4 regions of the Marinobacter albus genome follow, and region 4 is predicted to be linked to each of the others. Evidence: predicted binding sites of a transcription regulator. Region 4 holds the regulator's gene; each other region holds the start of a gene.

Region 1 (4,213 bases), on a different contig from region 4:
GGCGCGGCGGGTTCTTTGGGGCTTCTGCCTACCTCCCGTGCCGCCAAACAGATGCTGGGCATGGTGGATGCCTGGTTTGACGCTTCAGCCGAGGATCCGGTGTCAAAACAGGAAGCGATCCTGGCCCTGGTCAGAGCCATGCGCGACGTGGAGATCACAAGCGAGCCGGAACTGGGCTCCGTTGCATTGTCGGGCTCACGTTCCATCCACATTGTCGAAGAGGACGACTTGGTTGCTGGTGAGATTCTGCATTGGCTGGAAGAAGCGGGCTTTGATGCCCGGGTATTCATGTCCGCAACCGTTTATGGCGACACCTTCGAGATTCTGCCACCGCCCGACCTGATCATCATGAACATCAGCTTCGGCGACGACGCCTGTGCGGGCCCACGAATTATCCGGTTCCTCAAGCAGAAACTCGGAAACCTGCCCCCCGTGGTGTTTCTGTCGGCCCGGGATGACATGGACACCCGGCTGGATGCCCTGAGGGCCGGGGCGTCCCGCTACCTGACCCAACCGGTTCGCCAGAACGAACTGGTCGACGTGGCCCGGGAATACGCCGACATCGAGCGTGCTCCGGCCTTCAGGGTGTTGATGGTCGATGACGATGAGGCCGTGCTGGCGGTGAATCAACTGGTGTTGGAGCGGGCCGGACTCGAGGTCCGTACCGTTGTCGATCCGAAGAAAGCGCTGGAGGCTGCAAAAGCATTTGAACCGGACGTCGTGATTCTCGATGTGCTGATGCCGGAAGTTTCCGGCATCGAGCTGGCAGCAATCCTCCGTCAGGACAGGTTCTTTGACCCGATCCCCATTCTTTTTCTGACCTCCGACACCCACTCGGACCAGAAAGTCATGAGTGCAGCTCTTGGCGGTGACGATTACATCAACAAGCCCTTCGACCCGGATTACCTGCTGACCACCATCTTCGCCCGGGCACGGCGCTCCCGCCGGCTCCGGGAGCTGCTTCGACAAAGCCAGACCACCGGAATCAGACCTTGAACTGACTGACCAGGCCTCGCAAGGTTTCACCCAGCCGCGCCAGTTCCTGGCTTGCTTCGTTGGTCTGGGTGACGCCGGTGTCGCTGCGCTGGGCGGCATCAACGATGCGCACGACATTCTGGTTGATTTCTTCTGCCACCTGACTCTGCTGCTCGGCAGCAGTGGCAATCTGGGTCACCTGGTCGTGGATCTGGCCAACCGATTTCTCGATAGTGCCCAACGCCCCCGTGGCGTGATTGATGCGCTCAACCGTCTCCGATGACCGATCACGGGACCGGTTCATGCGCTCAACCGCGGAACGGGACTCGGAGACAAACCCGTCAATCATTTCACGAATCTGGTCTGCGGACTCGGCACTGCGCTTCGCCAGCTGACGGACCTCATCGGCAACCACCGAGAAGCCACGACCATGCTCACCGGCCCGGGCCGCCTCAATAGCCGCGTTCAGCGCCAGCAGGTTGGTCTGTTCGGTCACGGCGTGAATCACATCGAGAACCTGCTGGATGTCGTCAGACTTCTCGGCCAGGGCGTCGATGGTCCGGGCGCTGTCCTGGATTTCCTCGGACAGTTTGTTGACCGCGGCCTGGGCATTGGTAATGGTTTCCCCGCCATCCCGAGCCATGCGATCGGCATCTGAGGCCGCACTCTCGACCTCGTTGGCATTGCCGGAAATCTGCTGGATGGTTGCCGCCATTTCATTGATGGCCGAGGCGATCTGGTCGGTCTCTGAACCCTGTTCCTGAACCGACGCTCGGGTTTCATTGGCTACCCGACTCAGTTCCTCGGCGGCCGAGGCGACCTGATCCGTGGTGGCGCCCACTTCCCGGATGGTGTCCTGGATCTTGATCACAAAGGCATTGAAGCGCCGCCCCAACTCGGCCAGCTCGTCGGTGCCGTCCTCCGGCAGACGGTGGCGAAGATCGCCCTCACCGTCCGCGATTTCCTGCATCATGTCGCTCACGCCTTTGAGCGGCCTGGTCACGGTGCGACCAACCAAAAGGCCAACCAACAGTGAAACAACCACAACGATCACCGTCACCATCAGAATGAATCCGAGGGTTGAGGCAATGTTGTCCTGAATTTCAGCCTGCGCAGCGGCGACTTCACGATCGATGTTGGTCACGTACACACCGGCACCAATCATCCAGTCCCAACCCGGAATAATCGTCGAGTAGGAGACCTTCGGCTCTTCATTGCCCGATGCCGGGTTCATCCACTCGTATTCGTAGTAGCCATCGGTCTCGGCGGCATCGAACAGGGCACCCACCAGCTTCCTGAGGGTTGGGTTGCTTGACGGTCCTTCCTTGGAGGGATCGGGGGCATAGGCCAGGTTGTAGACGTCCCGGGTGTAGGCGAAGACGTAATTGGACTTGTCGAACCGGATGGTCCGGAGACGCGATGCCGCTTCGGCCTTCGCCTCCTCTTCGGAGAGCTCAGGGTCGTTCTTTGCCTCCAGAACGACCGCCCGGGCCGCATCGATCAGATTCTTGAGTCCGGCTTTCCGGGACTCCAGCAGACTGGCCTCAAGACGCTTGAGCTCAGCCTCACCACTGGCCTGAATCTGGCTGACCGTGATCCAGGCGATGGTGGCCGCGGTGATGAGGACCAGCACCAATACGGCCAGCAACAAACGGGTGCGTATGCGCAAGTTGTTCAGGAGGTTCATTACAACGATCCTTGGGGACTGGTCAGAGTTGTGAATTATCCACAGAGATGCGTTGAGCACTGTTCCAGTTTGTTAAGGCTATGTTGCGCACGAGACAATGAAGGTCGCCCGCGCTGGCACTAGACTGGTACTGTTCACGCATTTTCAGATAATTGACATATCGGCGGTTCTGCCCCGATCTTGAGCGCGTTCTCGACCAATGTCTTAACACCACGGTTGCAGCATGAAGGACCTCTACCTGATCCGACACGCCAAATCCAGTTGGGCCGACGACAGCCTGCCTGACCGGGCACGCCCCCTGAGTGCCCGGGGGCAGAGCCAGCTGGCACCACTGGGGCGGGCCCTTGCTCGGCATGGCGGTTTCGAGGGCCAGATGTACGCCAGTCCGGCAACCCGGGCGCAGGCGACGCTGGAGGGCATACTGCCCGCCACCGTTTCCCCGGAACGGGTGCATGTCTGCCCTGAGCTCTACACCTTCGACTTCCGACGCCTGGCCAGATGGTTGATGGATCGGGAAGATGATGGCCCGGTCGCAGTGATCGGACACAACCCGGCACTCCTGGAGCTTGCCCAGTGGCTGGTCAAACACCCGCCGACAGAGCTTCCCACTGCCAGTTTCGTACACATTCGCGCACCCGTCCGCCATTGGCGTCAATTAGCGAAGGGCAAGGGCAAACTGGAGACACTCCTGACGCCGAGCCAGTTCAGCTACAGCCATTTTGCCCGCAAACTGAAAAAGCGGGCAGCGACCGACGGCACCCGGCCAGGCCGGGACATTCCAGTCGCACTTCAACACCAGCTGGAGCTCATGCATCAACTGGCACCGGGGGTGATCATCGGGCTGGATGACGAGTTCCTGCACCAGTACCGCATTGCCATCCGTCGCAGCCGCGCCATTGCCGAGTCGGTCCAGGAGGTTACCGGCAACAACCTTCTGGCGAAGCCCGTCAAGGAGCTCAAACGGTATGCCAACGCCACCAGCCGACTCCGGGACCTGCACGTGTTCCTGCAACAGCTGCCGACGCTGAGCGCTGCCAATGACGAGCTGCGTACCGCCCTGCACACCTATTTCGAGAAAGAGGCGGACAACGAGCAACAGCGGCTGGTGAAAAAACTGACGGGCAAGCGCTACCGCAAGAGTCTGACCGACTGGCAGAACCGGATCGAATCCGGAAAACTGGAAAAACTTGCCACGTCATTGAGCCATAAAGACATCCGAAAAACCGCCGGGCGACGTATTGATGAGATCAACAGGCGTTCTGCGGTGCTGACTTGCTCCTCGCCGGACGAGGATTTCCACCGACTGCGTAAGCTGTTGAAGCGAACACGCTATCTGATGGAGCTCGACAGGGCAGGCTGGAAGAAGCCCCTGAAGGTTTTGAAAGAACGCCAGAAACACTATGGCCGCTTTCAGGACCTGCACGTTCAGATTCAGTTGCTGGAGCAGTTCCGGAGCAATGCCCCCGACATTCTCCCGGCGGCCTTGCGAACCCTCGAAGTCAGCCTGGAACAGCAGAAAGCAGACGTTCGGAACCAGATACTGGCCCTTGG
Region 2 (4,213 bases), 340 kb from region 4:
TCCCGAGCAGGATGAACCAGCCAATGATCAGCGGCGCTGTCACGATACCGATAACTGTCCACAGCAGACCGATCCAGAAGGTGCGAATCTGCCACTGGAAATGGCGCTCGATCCAGGTATTGCGGACGTCATCCATCTTGACGTAATTGATGATCACGCCCACCAGACCGGTGATGCCGCCAACAAAGAATGACAGGGCCTGAAGGATATAGACCACAACCGCCAGATTGCGCGCCGGGTCTGAACGACGTGCGATCGGGTCGGGATCAGCGGGGATATGTTCCTGTTCTGCCAAAACGTACTCTCCTTCGGGGTTTCTTTCTGGAGTCTACCACAGCCCGCAGACACCGAAACTTCCTGAAGGATCAGTGGTTGTCCGGACGGTATCCCAGGCGAAAGCCGCCCCAGTGCTTACCCTTTACATAGATGGGCACGGAGAGGTCATGCATGATTTCCCCGGTGTCCCGACGATAGGTCTGCAACAACATATCCTGGGTGTGACTACCACAACGGATACCGGTCCGGTCATTGAACAGCCGTTTGCTCCGGCTCTTGACCAGGTCCACCTTGGGATCGCCGGTCGGGGCATGGGCGAAGTCGCGGTTATGGGTAGGTACGTAGCCGTCCGGTGCCGCAGAGATGGCAAAGACCAGGGACTCGTGGGCGTTCTTGACGGCTTCCTGAACGGCAGGCAGGTACTGGTCGGTAAATCGGTCAAAACTGCTCGCGTACTTGGGCGGGTGGGTATTGCGAATCAATTCCCGCTTCCTATCAAACAACGCCTGTTCCGACAGCTTGCCGTCACGGATCGCCTGTTCAAACAACCGGCTGATCTTCGCGGCGCCGGTCTTGGCCTGGTCGTAAAAAAACCGGTGGTAACTGGCATCACTGTTCAGGGCAAAGGCGGCGTTGGCTTTCTCCGCCAGTTCCATCAGGGTTGCGGCCTGTTCCGCAAGTGACGCAACGCTGGAGTCACTCTCTTCAATCTGATCCCGGACCGTTTCAATGCCGGCAAACATCTGCTCCAGACTCTGCTCATTTTTCTGGTCGATTTCAGCAATCCGGGCCACCTGCTGCTGCACCCGGTCTGATTGGTCACGAATCTGGTCCAGACGCTCGCCAACACTCTCCACGGACGTCAGCCCTTCCTCGACGCTACGGGCAAGATCCTCAATCCGGGTGACAACCAGGTTGGTGCCTGATCGAATTTCCTGCAGGGTTTCGGCGACTTCACTGGTGGCCTGGGCCGTTCTACCCGCCAGTTGCCGAACTTCATCCGCGACTACCGCAAATCCCCGGCCCTGCTCACCAGCGCGAGCGGCTTCGATGGCGGCGTTGAGAGCCAACAGGTTGGTCTGCTCGGCGATGCCCTGAATGGTGGTGGTGACACCCTGGATCTTGTTGGATTTCTCATTCAGTTCCTGGATGAGCGTGAGGTTCTCTGCCGATTGCTGATGAACCAGCCGCACGCTGTCGATGGCATCGACCAGAGCCTGCCGCCCTTCTGCACTGGTCACACTCGCCTGGTGCGCCATGGTAGCGGCCTCAGTGGCCTGGGCGGAGGATTCACGGACAGTTTCCGTGATCTGGCCAGCGTAGTCGGCCATCTGGGCGGTCTCTTGCACCTGTCGGTCAAGACGCAGTTTCAACTGGTCAGCGGCGAAAGAGACCTGGGCCGCAGAAATGGCATTCTGGTCAGCACTGCCAGCCAGCGTCTCAACCAGGGCACGCCCCGCCTTGGCATCAGCAAGCAGACCGTCACACTGGGTTCGAAGCGGATGATCATCAGGCAAGGAGCCGTCGTTCAGGCCCTTGATGCCCCGTTCAATGGGTTCGAGAACCCGTAAGATGAAGTAACCACCGGCAAGCGCAAGACCGCCAATCAGTCCAATAAACACGGACGCGGGTTCAAGACCTAACACTGGTGCCACCAATACCCCGGTAACCGCACCGACGACCGCGACTGCCACCCCCCAGAGAACTGTTGTCCGTTCGAGTAATGCCATACAAACCTCGAAATTATTGTTTTTCGTTCAATCATTCTTCGCCTGAAGGCCATTAGGGAGATTAATGAATTGGCTTAAGCTAATAACTCATACTTTAGTTGATACTTTGATTGTAACGGCGTGGCCGGCGATTTCTTGAACAAAAAAACCGCAGGGCCAACCGATTCCCTGACGGAATCGACCAGCCCTGCGGTTGCAGTCAGCGGTTGGCAGGGCGCCTAGGCGCCGATTACTCCACCATCGTCACGGGTGACAATCACCGCGGCATCTCGCGGATGGTCGCCTTCGGTCCCGAACGGCCAATCCGCCGCCGGATGCTGAATATTGACGAACATGGTCTTCACATCCGGCGTGGTCACCACACCGGTGACCTCACACCCCTGAGGTCCCACGAAGAAGCGCTTGATTTCGCGGGTCACCGGATTGGCCGCCAGCATCATGTTGTTCTGGTATGGCGCATCGTCGGAGCCATCGGTCTGAATCCACAGCCGGCCGTTGTAGTCGAACCAGAGACCATCCGGGCTGTTGAAAATATTGTCGTCACTCAAGGAAACAACCGTGTTTCCATCGACAACCGTTTCGGTGCCCTGTTCACCCGCAAACACAAAGATGTCCCAGTTGAACGCAACAGCGGCGTGGTCATCGTTTTCCTCCGCCCAACGGATGATGTGGCCGGTGCGGTTTTCTGCCAACGGGTTGGCCGCGTTGGTCTGTTCTTCCGTACGCTGGGAGTTATTGGTCAGCGTGAAATAGACCTCACCGGTGTTCGGATCGACGGCTCCCCACTCGGGTCGGTCCATCGGTGTTGCGCCGGCAATGTCGGCGGCCAGTCGGGTGTTCAGCAGCACATCGGCCTGGTTGGCAAAACCGTCGAATGCAACTTCACCGACCGTGGTGCCTTCGGCGGCAGCCACCTTGGCGGCAAAGTCGGCATCCTCAAGCGACAGTGCCAGCCAGTCCCCGGAGCCGTCCTCGTTGAAGCGGGCAACGTACAGAGTACCCTTATCCAGCAGATAACCACCGGCAGTCGCTGCCGAATAAGGTTGGGATGACACGAACTTGTAGATGTACTCGAAGCGGGAATCGTCACCCGAATAGCAGACCACCGGCTGGCCTTCCTTGACCGGCGCGAAAATCACCCCCTCGTGACCAAAACGACCCAGGGCGGTGCGCTTCTGCGGCTTGCTCTCGGGCGTAAAGGGATCGATCTCTACCATGTAACCGAAGGTGTTGGCTTCGTTGCGATAGTCCTCGTCCGCGTTTCCGGCACCCGGGGTAATATCAAAACGGACGTAGGCGTCCGCCCCGTTGTCCGCCAGCTCCCAGTCGTATCGACTGGAGCTGCCGACACCATGGCGGGCCTGTTCCCGGGGCTGCGTGCCCGCGCTATTGGCAAAATAACCGTGCCAGTTTTCTTCGGCGGTCAGGTAAGTGCCCCACGGTGTCGGGCCCATGGAGCAGTTGTTCAGGGTGCCGCGGGTTTCGGTGGCATCCGGGCTGAACCTGGTGATCAGTTTCTCGTATCCACGTACGGGGCCGCGGATATCCATCTCGGTACCGCCGGTAATCCGCCGGTTGAACGGGCTGCCAAAGACCACATCCCAGGTGCCTTGGCTGTCCTGCCTGATATGCACCACGGACACACCATGGGCGGCAATCTCCTTTCGAACTTCGTCCTCGGGACGCACACCACCGTTGGCGTCAGCGCTGGTGGGGCCATCCGGATGCAGGGCGCCCTGATTGATGTACTCGTGATTCATCACCAGCAGGCCCTCGGTGGAACTGCTGCCGCCGGCTTTCTGGTCGATCGGGAAGAAATGCATGCCATCGTGATGCATGCCGATCTGCTGTTCCTGGTCCTCACCGCTGTTGGAGGCATCGGCCCGGAAAGCGGGATAGGAACCGGTAATCGGTGTACCCCAGGGCAGGAAAGCCTGGGCGGAGTAGCCTTCGGGAACAACCACCTGGTTGGCGGCTGAGACAGCAACGGCCTTGAAACCCAGCTCGGTGGCCGAGGCGTTATCGGAGTTGGCATTGGTGTTGCCACTGCTACTATTACCGTCGCTGGCGCATGCTGCCAGGCCGACGCCCATGATGCTGGCCAGCGCGGCACCAACAGTGCCTTTTATCACCGAGCGGCGTTGCATACGGGCCGCGAGGACCTCATGGAACGGGTTGTTGCCGGCGTGGTTGACTACCGGTTCGTA
Region 3 (4,213 bases), on a different contig from region 4:
TCATGATGACTTTATGAAACACAACATGGGCCCGGAACACCCGGAATGCCCTGAGCGCATCACAGCCATCCTCAGTCACATCGCAGAAACCAATCTTGAGCAGGACCTCGACTGGGTCCGCCCCGAAGAAATCACCCGTGACCAGCTGCTGACCGTTCATCCCGAAAAGTACCTGCACCAGCTCGACTTGATGCAACCGACCCGGGGCCGGGTATTCACCGATCCCGATACCGCCATGATGCCGGACACCCTGCGGGCCGCCCGCCTCGCCGCCGGCGCGAACATCCAGGCCGTGGACATGGTCATGAGCAGCCAGGTTACCAACGCCTTTGTCTGCGCTCGTCCCCCGGGTCATCACGCCGAACGCAGCAAATCCATGGGTTTCTGCTTCTACAACAACGTGGCCCTGGCCGCGATGCGCGCCCTTACCTTCCATCAGCTGGATCGGGTGGCCATCATTGATTTTGACGTGCACCAGGGCAATGGCACGGTGGATATCGTCGGAGGGGATGAGCGCATTCTCATGTGCTCCAGCTTTCAGCACCCGTTCTATCCACACTCGCACGTGCACCGGCAAGCGCCAAACATTATCAACGCACCGATTGAAGCGGGCTGCGCCGCGATTGAATACCGCAAGGCTGTCGAGTCGGCCTGGGTCAAGAAACTGCAGGACTTCAAACCTCAGGTTATCCTGATCTCGGCCGGGTTCGATGGCCACCGGCTGGACCCGATGGCCGAACTGAATCTCGAAGTGGATGACTATCGCTGGTTAACGGAAATGATTGTCAGCGTAGCCAGTGACCACGCCAATGACCGGATCATTTCAACGCTGGAGGGGGGCTACAGCCTGAAGGCCCTGGGCGAGAGTGTGACGGCTCATCTTGAAGTACTGAACTCCGTCTACTGAACCGGACTCATCCGGCGGAGTCGCCACCGTAGCCATTGGCCTGCTGGAATTCCGGGCGCTCACCCTCACGCTGCAACCGTATGTTGGTGCGACGGTTATCGGAGGGCCGGCGTGAAACCGGGTATTGGTCGCCATGAGCCCGCACGGTAATCATATCCTCGGAAACTCCTTGCGCCTTGAGATAGTCAGCCACCACGTTTGCCCGTTCCTCGGACAGCGCCCGGTTGTCGATGCGACTGCCCAGACGATCGCTGTGTCCGTCCACGAAAATCCGCTCAACGGTTGAATCGGCCAGCACGTAGGTCACCAGGTTATTGAGCAGTTGGCGATCGGCCTCAGACAGGCTGGTACTGCCACTGGCAAAGGGAATGCGGGAGCGTCGAACCTGGTCGTAGTTGACCGGCAACAGGTTGGCCGTGCAGGCCCGGTAGCTCTGGAACTGTCCGGCGAAATTCACGTTCGACACCTGAACCCGCACCGGCCGACTATCAAACCATGATTCCCGGGTGACCGTCGGGCGCAGGCCCTCAAGCAGACCCTGAACCAGCACCATGGCCTGGCGGGTTTCCAGCAGCACCGGCCGGTTTCCGTCCGAGACCGTGACCTTGCCCAGGGGTCTGGGGGCCACACCCGGGCGCCACGCCGGGGCCTCAACCACCAGATCACCACGGCCCGGCCGCATCAGCGGCGATTCCGACTCAAGAAAGAATGTGAGCCTTTCACCGGCCCGGTGCCGGAACACGGCTTTGCCGTACCCCGGAACTTCATGCACCAGCGAACATTCGAACACCGATTCTGCCAGATACCACTGGCTGTTCTCGATGCCCGCACCGTAGCTGGAAGCACCTGACGGTCCGGCCAGACCCAGCGCGAGGGCGCCCATCAGGCCAAGAGAGAATGTTCGTAAGCTGGATGCCATAGCGGATTACCAACGTGCTCAACTGATTCAGTGGTTTCCCCGGTTAACGGCCCGGCCCCCATCTTCTTTAGGGTCGGATACAAAAACAAACACTCTCCCCTTCTGGTATAATTCGCAAAATTTTTCAGGGCCATGGCCCACCTATGGAACTGCGGAAACCTCCCATGACCGATCAGATCACTCTCACCCGTCCGGACGACTGGCACCTGCACGTGCGTGACGGCGATGTCCTAAAGGATGTCGTTCCGGCCACCGCCGCGTGTTTCGGGCGCGCGATCATCATGCCCAACCTGGTTCCGCCGGTAACCACTACCGCAGACGCCCTGGCCTACCGGGACCGCATTCTGGATGCCGCCAAGGGCACGGAATTCCAGCCCCTGATGACGCTTTACCTCACCGAGAGCACCACCGCAGAGACCGTTCGCGACGCGAAGGCAGCCGGAGTGGTTGCCGCCAAACTCTACCCGGCCGGCGCCACCACCAACTCCGCATCGGGTGTAAAAGACATTCGCAATATCTACCCGGTGCTGGAAGCCATGGCCGAATGCGGCATGCTGCTGCTGGTTCACGGTGAGGTGACCGATGCTGACATTGATATTTTCGATCGCGAGAAAGTGTTCCTCGAACGGGTACTCGCTCCGACCATGGACGACTTTCCGAACCTCAAGGTGGTTCTGGAACATATCACCACGGCGGATTCGGCGAAATTTGTTCAGCAGTACGCCGGCAACAATCTGGCCGCCACACTGACGCCACAGCACCTGATGTATAACCGCAATCACATGCTGGTTGGCGGCATTCGCCCGCATCTCTACTGCCTGCCTATACTTAAGCGCAACCGTCACCAGCAGGCCCTGCGCGATGCCGTTGCAAGTGGTAATCCACGTTTCTTCCTGGGCACCGATTCTGCGCCCCACGCCAAGGACCGCAAGGAAGCCGCGTGCGGCTGCGCTGGCTGCTACTCTGCTTATGGCGCCATCGGCCTGTATGCAGAGATCTTCGAGGAACTGGGCATTCTGGACAAACTGGAGGCGTTCGCCAGCGTTAACGGCGCGGACTTCTACGGTCTGCCGAGAAACACGGACACCATTACCCTGGTGCGGGACCCCTGGACCATGCCGGAGCAACTGCCTCTGGCAGACGGCAACATCGTGCCACTGAAAGCGGGTGAAACCGTGAACTGGCGCCTGGCGTAAACATCCTGACTTTTCATCACACGGCCATGACCGGAGTTTGAGTGACTGACGAAAACAAAGAACCGCATCCCATGTCCCGCCGCTTTCGCGGTTTTCTGCCCGTCGTCGTTGACGTGGAAACCGCCGGTTTCAATCCGGAGCGGGACGCCTTGCTGGAAGTGGCCGCGGTGCTGCTGACCATGGACGAGAACGGCTACCTTCTGCGCGGGGAGACCCACGTGCAACAGATTGATCCGTTCGAGGGCGCAAACCTCGAACAATCGGCGCTGGACTTCACCGGCATTGACCCCTGGAATCCGGAGCGGGAAGCGGTCCCCGAACGGGAAGGCCTGAGCGAAATCTTTACCCCGATTCGTAAAGCGGTGAAAGCCTTCGACTGCAAGCGCGCGGTGCTGGTTGGCCACAACGCCACGTTCGATCACAACTTCGTGTTTGCCGCTGCGATGAGAGCCGACATCAAGCGCAATCCGTTCCACCCGTTTTCCACGTTTGACACCGCCACACTGGCGGGACTCGCCTACGGCCACACGGTTCTGGCCCAGGCCTGCAAACTGGCCGGTATTCCGTTCAACAACAAGGAAGCGCACTCTGCCGCCTATGATGCGGAGAAAACGGCGGACCTGTTCTGCGGGATAGTAAATCGCTGGAAGGATCTGGGCGGTTTCCCCCCGCCGTTGATTGAAGAGGCCGAATGACCGACACAAAAAACCCCGCCGAGGCGGGGTTTTTTGATCTCACGGAGCGACCACTTACCAGTAGATGCCCCGCATGATGGCCGCGAACGCCACCTGCTCGCTGGACACCTTGGGCCTCTGGCCGGACCGGCTGCCCGCTGCTGCCGGCGAATCCGGGAACATGCGGTAGCCGGTGTTCATCACGATCTCGCCCATCTTCGGTGCCAGGGCATGCAACACCTGCGCAAAGATGCCCAGTCGGGTCGCGATGCGCTTCGGACGATAGACGATGGCTTCGGCAACCATGTCGGCGGCTTCCTCCGGCGTCAGCGTTGGCACCGAATCGTAGATTTTGGTCGGCGCAATCATGGGCGTCTTCACCAGCGGCATGTTGATGGTGGTGAAGGTCACATTGCGATCCGACCACTCGGCCGCCGCACAGCGACTGAACGCGTCCAGTGCCGACTTGGATGCCACGTAGGCAGAGAATCGCGGCGCGTTGGTCAGCACACCGATG
Region 4 (4,213 bases):
GGCGCCACGTTTGCGGATCTGAACGAGGCAGCCTCGTCCGGCTTTGACGAGTCGGTGGCAGCGTCTGCGCCGAATGCTCGGGGGTATTCCGATGAGCTGGCCCAGATGCGGGCTGAAATCAGCTCACTCAAGGATATGATGAGCGGCCGTTCCGCCGAGCCGGCAAAGCCAGTCAGCAATGCGCTCCAGCAGCGGCTGGCCGAGCGACTGCAGGAGTTTGGTCTGAGCAGTGACCTGGCGGGTTCGCTGTCCCGCCGTCACAAGGGCGGCCGGCTTGAAGATGGCTGGAAGCAATCCCTGAAAATGCTGGCAACCGGCGTCCGCACCTCGCGCCAGGAATGGCCGGACGAGGGAGGGGTCTACGCGTTGGTTGGTCCGACAGGTTCCGGTAAGACCACCACCATCGGCAAGCTGGCGGCGCGTTATGTGTTGCGACACGGAGCGGACTCCCTGGCCCTGGTGACGACTGACCGCTACCGGGTGGCCGCTCACGAGCAGCTGTTCGTGTTTGGTCGGATCCTGAACGTTCCGGTGCGGGTGGTGGATGAAAGCCATTCGTTGGACGATATTCTGGACGAGCTGTCCGGTCGGCATCTGGTGTTGATCGATACCGCCGGCCTGACCAGCTCGGACAAAGGCTACCAGGAGCAGTTGGCCGAGCTGGCGCGCAGCCACCACAACATTCGTACTCATCTGGTGGTGTCTGCCACCAGCCAGCCGCGTATCATGAAATCCGTGTGGCATTGCTATAAGATGGCAAATCTTGCGGGCTGCGTAATGACAAAGATTGACGAAGCCCTGACACTGGGGGAATCTCTTGGGTTCGTGATGGAAACCGGATTGCCGGTGGCCTATTACACGGACGGGCAGAAAATTCCCGAGGACCTGCACCACGCGGAAGCCATTCCCCTGGTGCGGCTGGCGGTGGAACGGCTGAAACGCCTGCAGCAACAGCAGTCGGTTGCTGAAGGGGCCTGAGCGCGAACGCACCTTTACCGGATGACAGAGTATCCGGCGCGCAGAGCTGGCGCCGTTCAATGACAAGACGAGCCCTCAGTACAACTGGCGAGAGACAAGAATCAACATGAGCAAAGCACATCCGGTACAGGTGATTGCGGTTTCCGGCGGCAAGGGTGGGGTCGGCAAGAGTAACGTGTCGGTTAACCTTGGAATTGCCCTGGCGCAGAAAGGTCGCCGGGTGGTGATTCTGGATGCCGATCTCGGCCTGGCCAACATCGATGTCCTGCTCGGAATAACGGCCAGCCGGAATATTGCCGATGTGCTTTCCGGCGAGTGCGAACTCAAGGACATACTGGTCAGCGGGCCAGGTGGAGTCAAGATTGTTCCGGCCTCATCGGGCACCCAGCGCATGACCCACCTCAGCCCGATGGAACACGCTGGACTGATCAACGCCTTCAGTGAGCTGGGTGACCAGATTGACGTACTGATCGTCGATACCGCAGCGGGTATTTCCGAATCCGTTGTCAGTTTCCTCCGGGCATCGCAGGAGCTCCTTTTTGTCGTCTGCGACGAACCTACCTCCATCACCGATGCCTACGCCCTGATCAAGCTGATGAATCGGGAGTACGGCACAAACCGTTTTCGTATCCTGGCGAACCAGGTGCGAAATGAGCAGGAAGGCCGCCACCTGTTTGAGAAACTGAGCCGGGTGACCGAGCGCTTCCTTGATGTCGCATTGCAATATGTGGGTATGGTGCCCTACGACGAAGCCGTCAAAAAAGCGGTGCAGCGGCAGCGGGCGGTGCTGGACGCCTATCCCCGCGCCAAGGCGTCCCTGGCGATCAAGGCCTTGGCCGATAAAGTGGACAACTGGCCGTTACCGTCCTCGCCACGAGGCCATCTGGAGTTCTTTGTAGAGCGGCTCGTCCAAGTCTGAATCTGATCCAGTCAAAACAACACCGGATACATGACATTGGCGAAACATCTGGGAATCTATCAGCAGTCTGATGCGAAAAGCCCTTCGCGGCTCATTGAAGAGCATGCACCGCTGGTCAAGAAAATAGCCCTTCATCTCATGGCCAGGCTGCCTGCTTCGGTGCAGTTGGAAGACCTGATGCAGGCCGGCATGATCGGACTGCTCGAATCCGCACAACGCTACAGCTCGACCAAGGGCGCCACCTTCGAAACCTATGCTGGTATTCGGATCAGGGGCGCCATGGTGGATGAGATCCGCAAAGGCGACTGGGTGCCCCGTTCCGTCCACCGAAATGCCCGCCGGATATCCCAGGCCATCAAGGCCGTTGAAGACCGTCTCGGTCGCGAAGCCCAGGACCTCGAAGTCGCGCAGGAACTGGGCATGGAGTTATCCGAATACCATGCCTCACTTTCCGACGCGAACAGCGGACGACTTTTTAGTCTGGATGAGCTCAATGAATCCGGGGAGCTGCCGATAGAAGAGGCAGAGACCAGTGATAATCCGCTGGACGGTCTGGCATCCGACGCCTTCCGGCGCAATCTGGCTGAAGCCATTGAAGACTTGCCCGAACGCGAAAAGCTGGTGTTGAGCCTGTATTACCAGGAAGAGCTGAACCTCAAGGAAATCGGTGCTGTTCTGGGAGTGAGTGAGAGCCGTGTCAGTCAGATTCACAGCCAGGCCGCACTCAGATTGCGTGGGCGCCTTGCAGACTGGCGTCGCGACGCAGACGACTGAATGAGTGCTCCCTGTGTCCGGTTCATAGAGCTCTGTAGCTTTTGGTAACCGGCGCTTTACACGGACACCAAAGATCAGACAATAAGTGCTTCAAACAGCGGCCTGCTAGATTTCGAACTCGAAGGTCAAACGAATTCCGGGTGTTACCAACTGGAGGTCCCATTGGACAAGAACATGAAAATCCTGATTGTGGATGACTTTTCCACAATGCGACGGATCATCAAGAACCTGCTGCGAGATTTGGGCTTCAGCAATACCGATGAAGCCGATGACGGCAACACCGCGCTGCCGATGCTGAAGAGTGGCAAGTACGATTTTCTGGTAACGGATTGGAACATGCCGGGGATGTCCGGGTTCGATCTGCTTAAAGCCGTGCGCGCCGATGAAAATCTGAAGACGTTACCGGTGCTGATGGTAACGGCGGAAGCCAAGCGGGACCAGATCGTGGCTGCCGCCCAGGCCGGCGTGAATGGCTATGTGGTCAAGCCGTTCACGGCAGCGGTCCTCAAGGAAAAGATTGAGAAAATCTTCGAACGCATTCAGTAACCTGAGGTCGCATGGCTCTCATGAGCAATAGCAACAAGAACCATCGGAGCCTCGATCCGGAGGTGACAGAGCAGTTGCAGCGCCAGAGTGCGGAGCTGGCCGAAAGCGTGAAGGCCGGAGATTTTGCCCAGGCGATGACCGTGATCAATGAGCTCAGCGAGGTCAGGGATCAAAGTCTCTACCGTGAAGTTGGTCGGTTGACCCGCAGTCTCCACGAAGCCATCCGGAATTTCCAGGTGGATCCACGCAGCGCGGAACAGCAGGAAGCGCTGTCGAAGATGACCGACGCCTCGGACCGGCTCGAGTATGTGGTTCGAATGACCAGCCAGGCGGCCAACCGCACCATGGATCTGGTTGAAGAGACCATGCCGGTGGCCCACACCGTTCGCGATGAGGCTTCGGCGCTCCGGGATGAGTGGCAGCGTTTGCGCCGGCGCGAAATGCAGCCCTCAGAGTTTCGGGAGCTTTACGGGCGCATCGACCGTTTTTTTGCCGGCCTGACGACGGACGCCGACACCATATACAACAACCTCTCGGAAATTTTGCTGGCCCAGGATTTTCAGGACCTCACGGGACAGGTGATCCAGAAGGTCACGACCCTGGTGAAGGAAGTAGAGGAACAGATGCTCAGCCTCGTGGTAATGGCGAGCCATGTGGACCAGATCACCGGCACCGTGCACCAGATTGACGAGACTCAGGTTTCGGCGGAACAGGGCGTAGGACCGCAGATCAAGGCTGATGAGCGTGAAGATGTAGTTTCGGGACAGGACGACGTCGATGATCTGCTGTCCAGTCTCGGATTCTGAATTAATGAGGACTACGCATGGCGTTTGATGCTGATGACGAGATTTTGCAGGACTTCCTCGTGGAGGCCGGTGAAATTCTCGAGAAGCTGTCGGAGCAACTGGTCGATCTTGAGCGACACCCGGACGACAGTGATCTGTTGAATGCCATTTTCCGCGGCTTTCATACGGTAAAGGGTGGCGCAGGCTTCCT

Evidence for each region. The regulator FliA, encoded in region 4, starts transcription of late flagellar genes. The targets are predictions, from matches to a motif close to CTAAAGTTTNNNNNNNNNNNGCCGNTAA.
Region 1: a site for FliA is predicted at 2,820-2,847, ahead of QQF73_RS13730 (methyl-accepting chemotaxis protein). Genes of this name have one in related genera too.
Region 2: a site for FliA is predicted at 2,119-2,146, ahead of QQF73_RS05550 (methyl-accepting chemotaxis protein). Genes of this name have one in related genera too.
Region 3: a site for FliA is predicted at 1,870-1,897, ahead of QQF73_RS15035 (flagellar protein MotY). Genes of this name have one in related genera too.

Annotation. Positions count from the first base shown of each region.
Region 1 is NZ_JASSQD010000002.1:478,172-482,384, reverse strand. It holds gene QQF73_RS13735 (response regulator) at 1-996, shown strand, start outside; gene QQF73_RS13730 (methyl-accepting chemotaxis protein) at 986-2,662, opposite strand; gene QQF73_RS13725 (CHAD domain-containing protein) at 2,886-4,213, shown strand, end outside.
Region 2 is NZ_JASSQD010000001.1:1,167,942-1,172,154, reverse strand. It holds gene QQF73_RS05555 (DUF4870 family protein) at 1-295, opposite strand, end outside; gene QQF73_RS05550 (methyl-accepting chemotaxis protein) at 366-2,006, opposite strand; gene QQF73_RS05545 (PhoX family protein) at 2,225-4,213, opposite strand, start outside.
Region 3 is NZ_JASSQD010000003.1:30,012-34,224, forward strand. It holds gene QQF73_RS15030 (histone deacetylase family protein) at 1-907, shown strand, start outside; gene QQF73_RS15035 (flagellar protein MotY) at 915-1,790, opposite strand; gene pyrC (dihydroorotase) at 1,991-3,022, shown strand; gene rnt (ribonuclease T) at 3,064-3,717, shown strand; gene QQF73_RS15050 (SDR family oxidoreductase) at 3,772-4,213, opposite strand, start outside.
Region 4 is NZ_JASSQD010000001.1:1,506,446-1,510,658, forward strand. It holds gene flhF (flagellar biosynthesis GTPase FlhF) at 1-978, shown strand, start outside; gene QQF73_RS07075 (MinD/ParA family protein) at 1,085-1,897, shown strand; gene QQF73_RS07080 (RNA polymerase sigma factor FliA) at 1,928-2,671, shown strand; gene cheY (chemotaxis response regulator CheY) at 2,834-3,217, shown strand; gene QQF73_RS07090 (protein phosphatase CheZ) at 3,238-4,023, shown strand; gene QQF73_RS07095 (chemotaxis protein CheA) at 4,041-4,213, shown strand, end outside.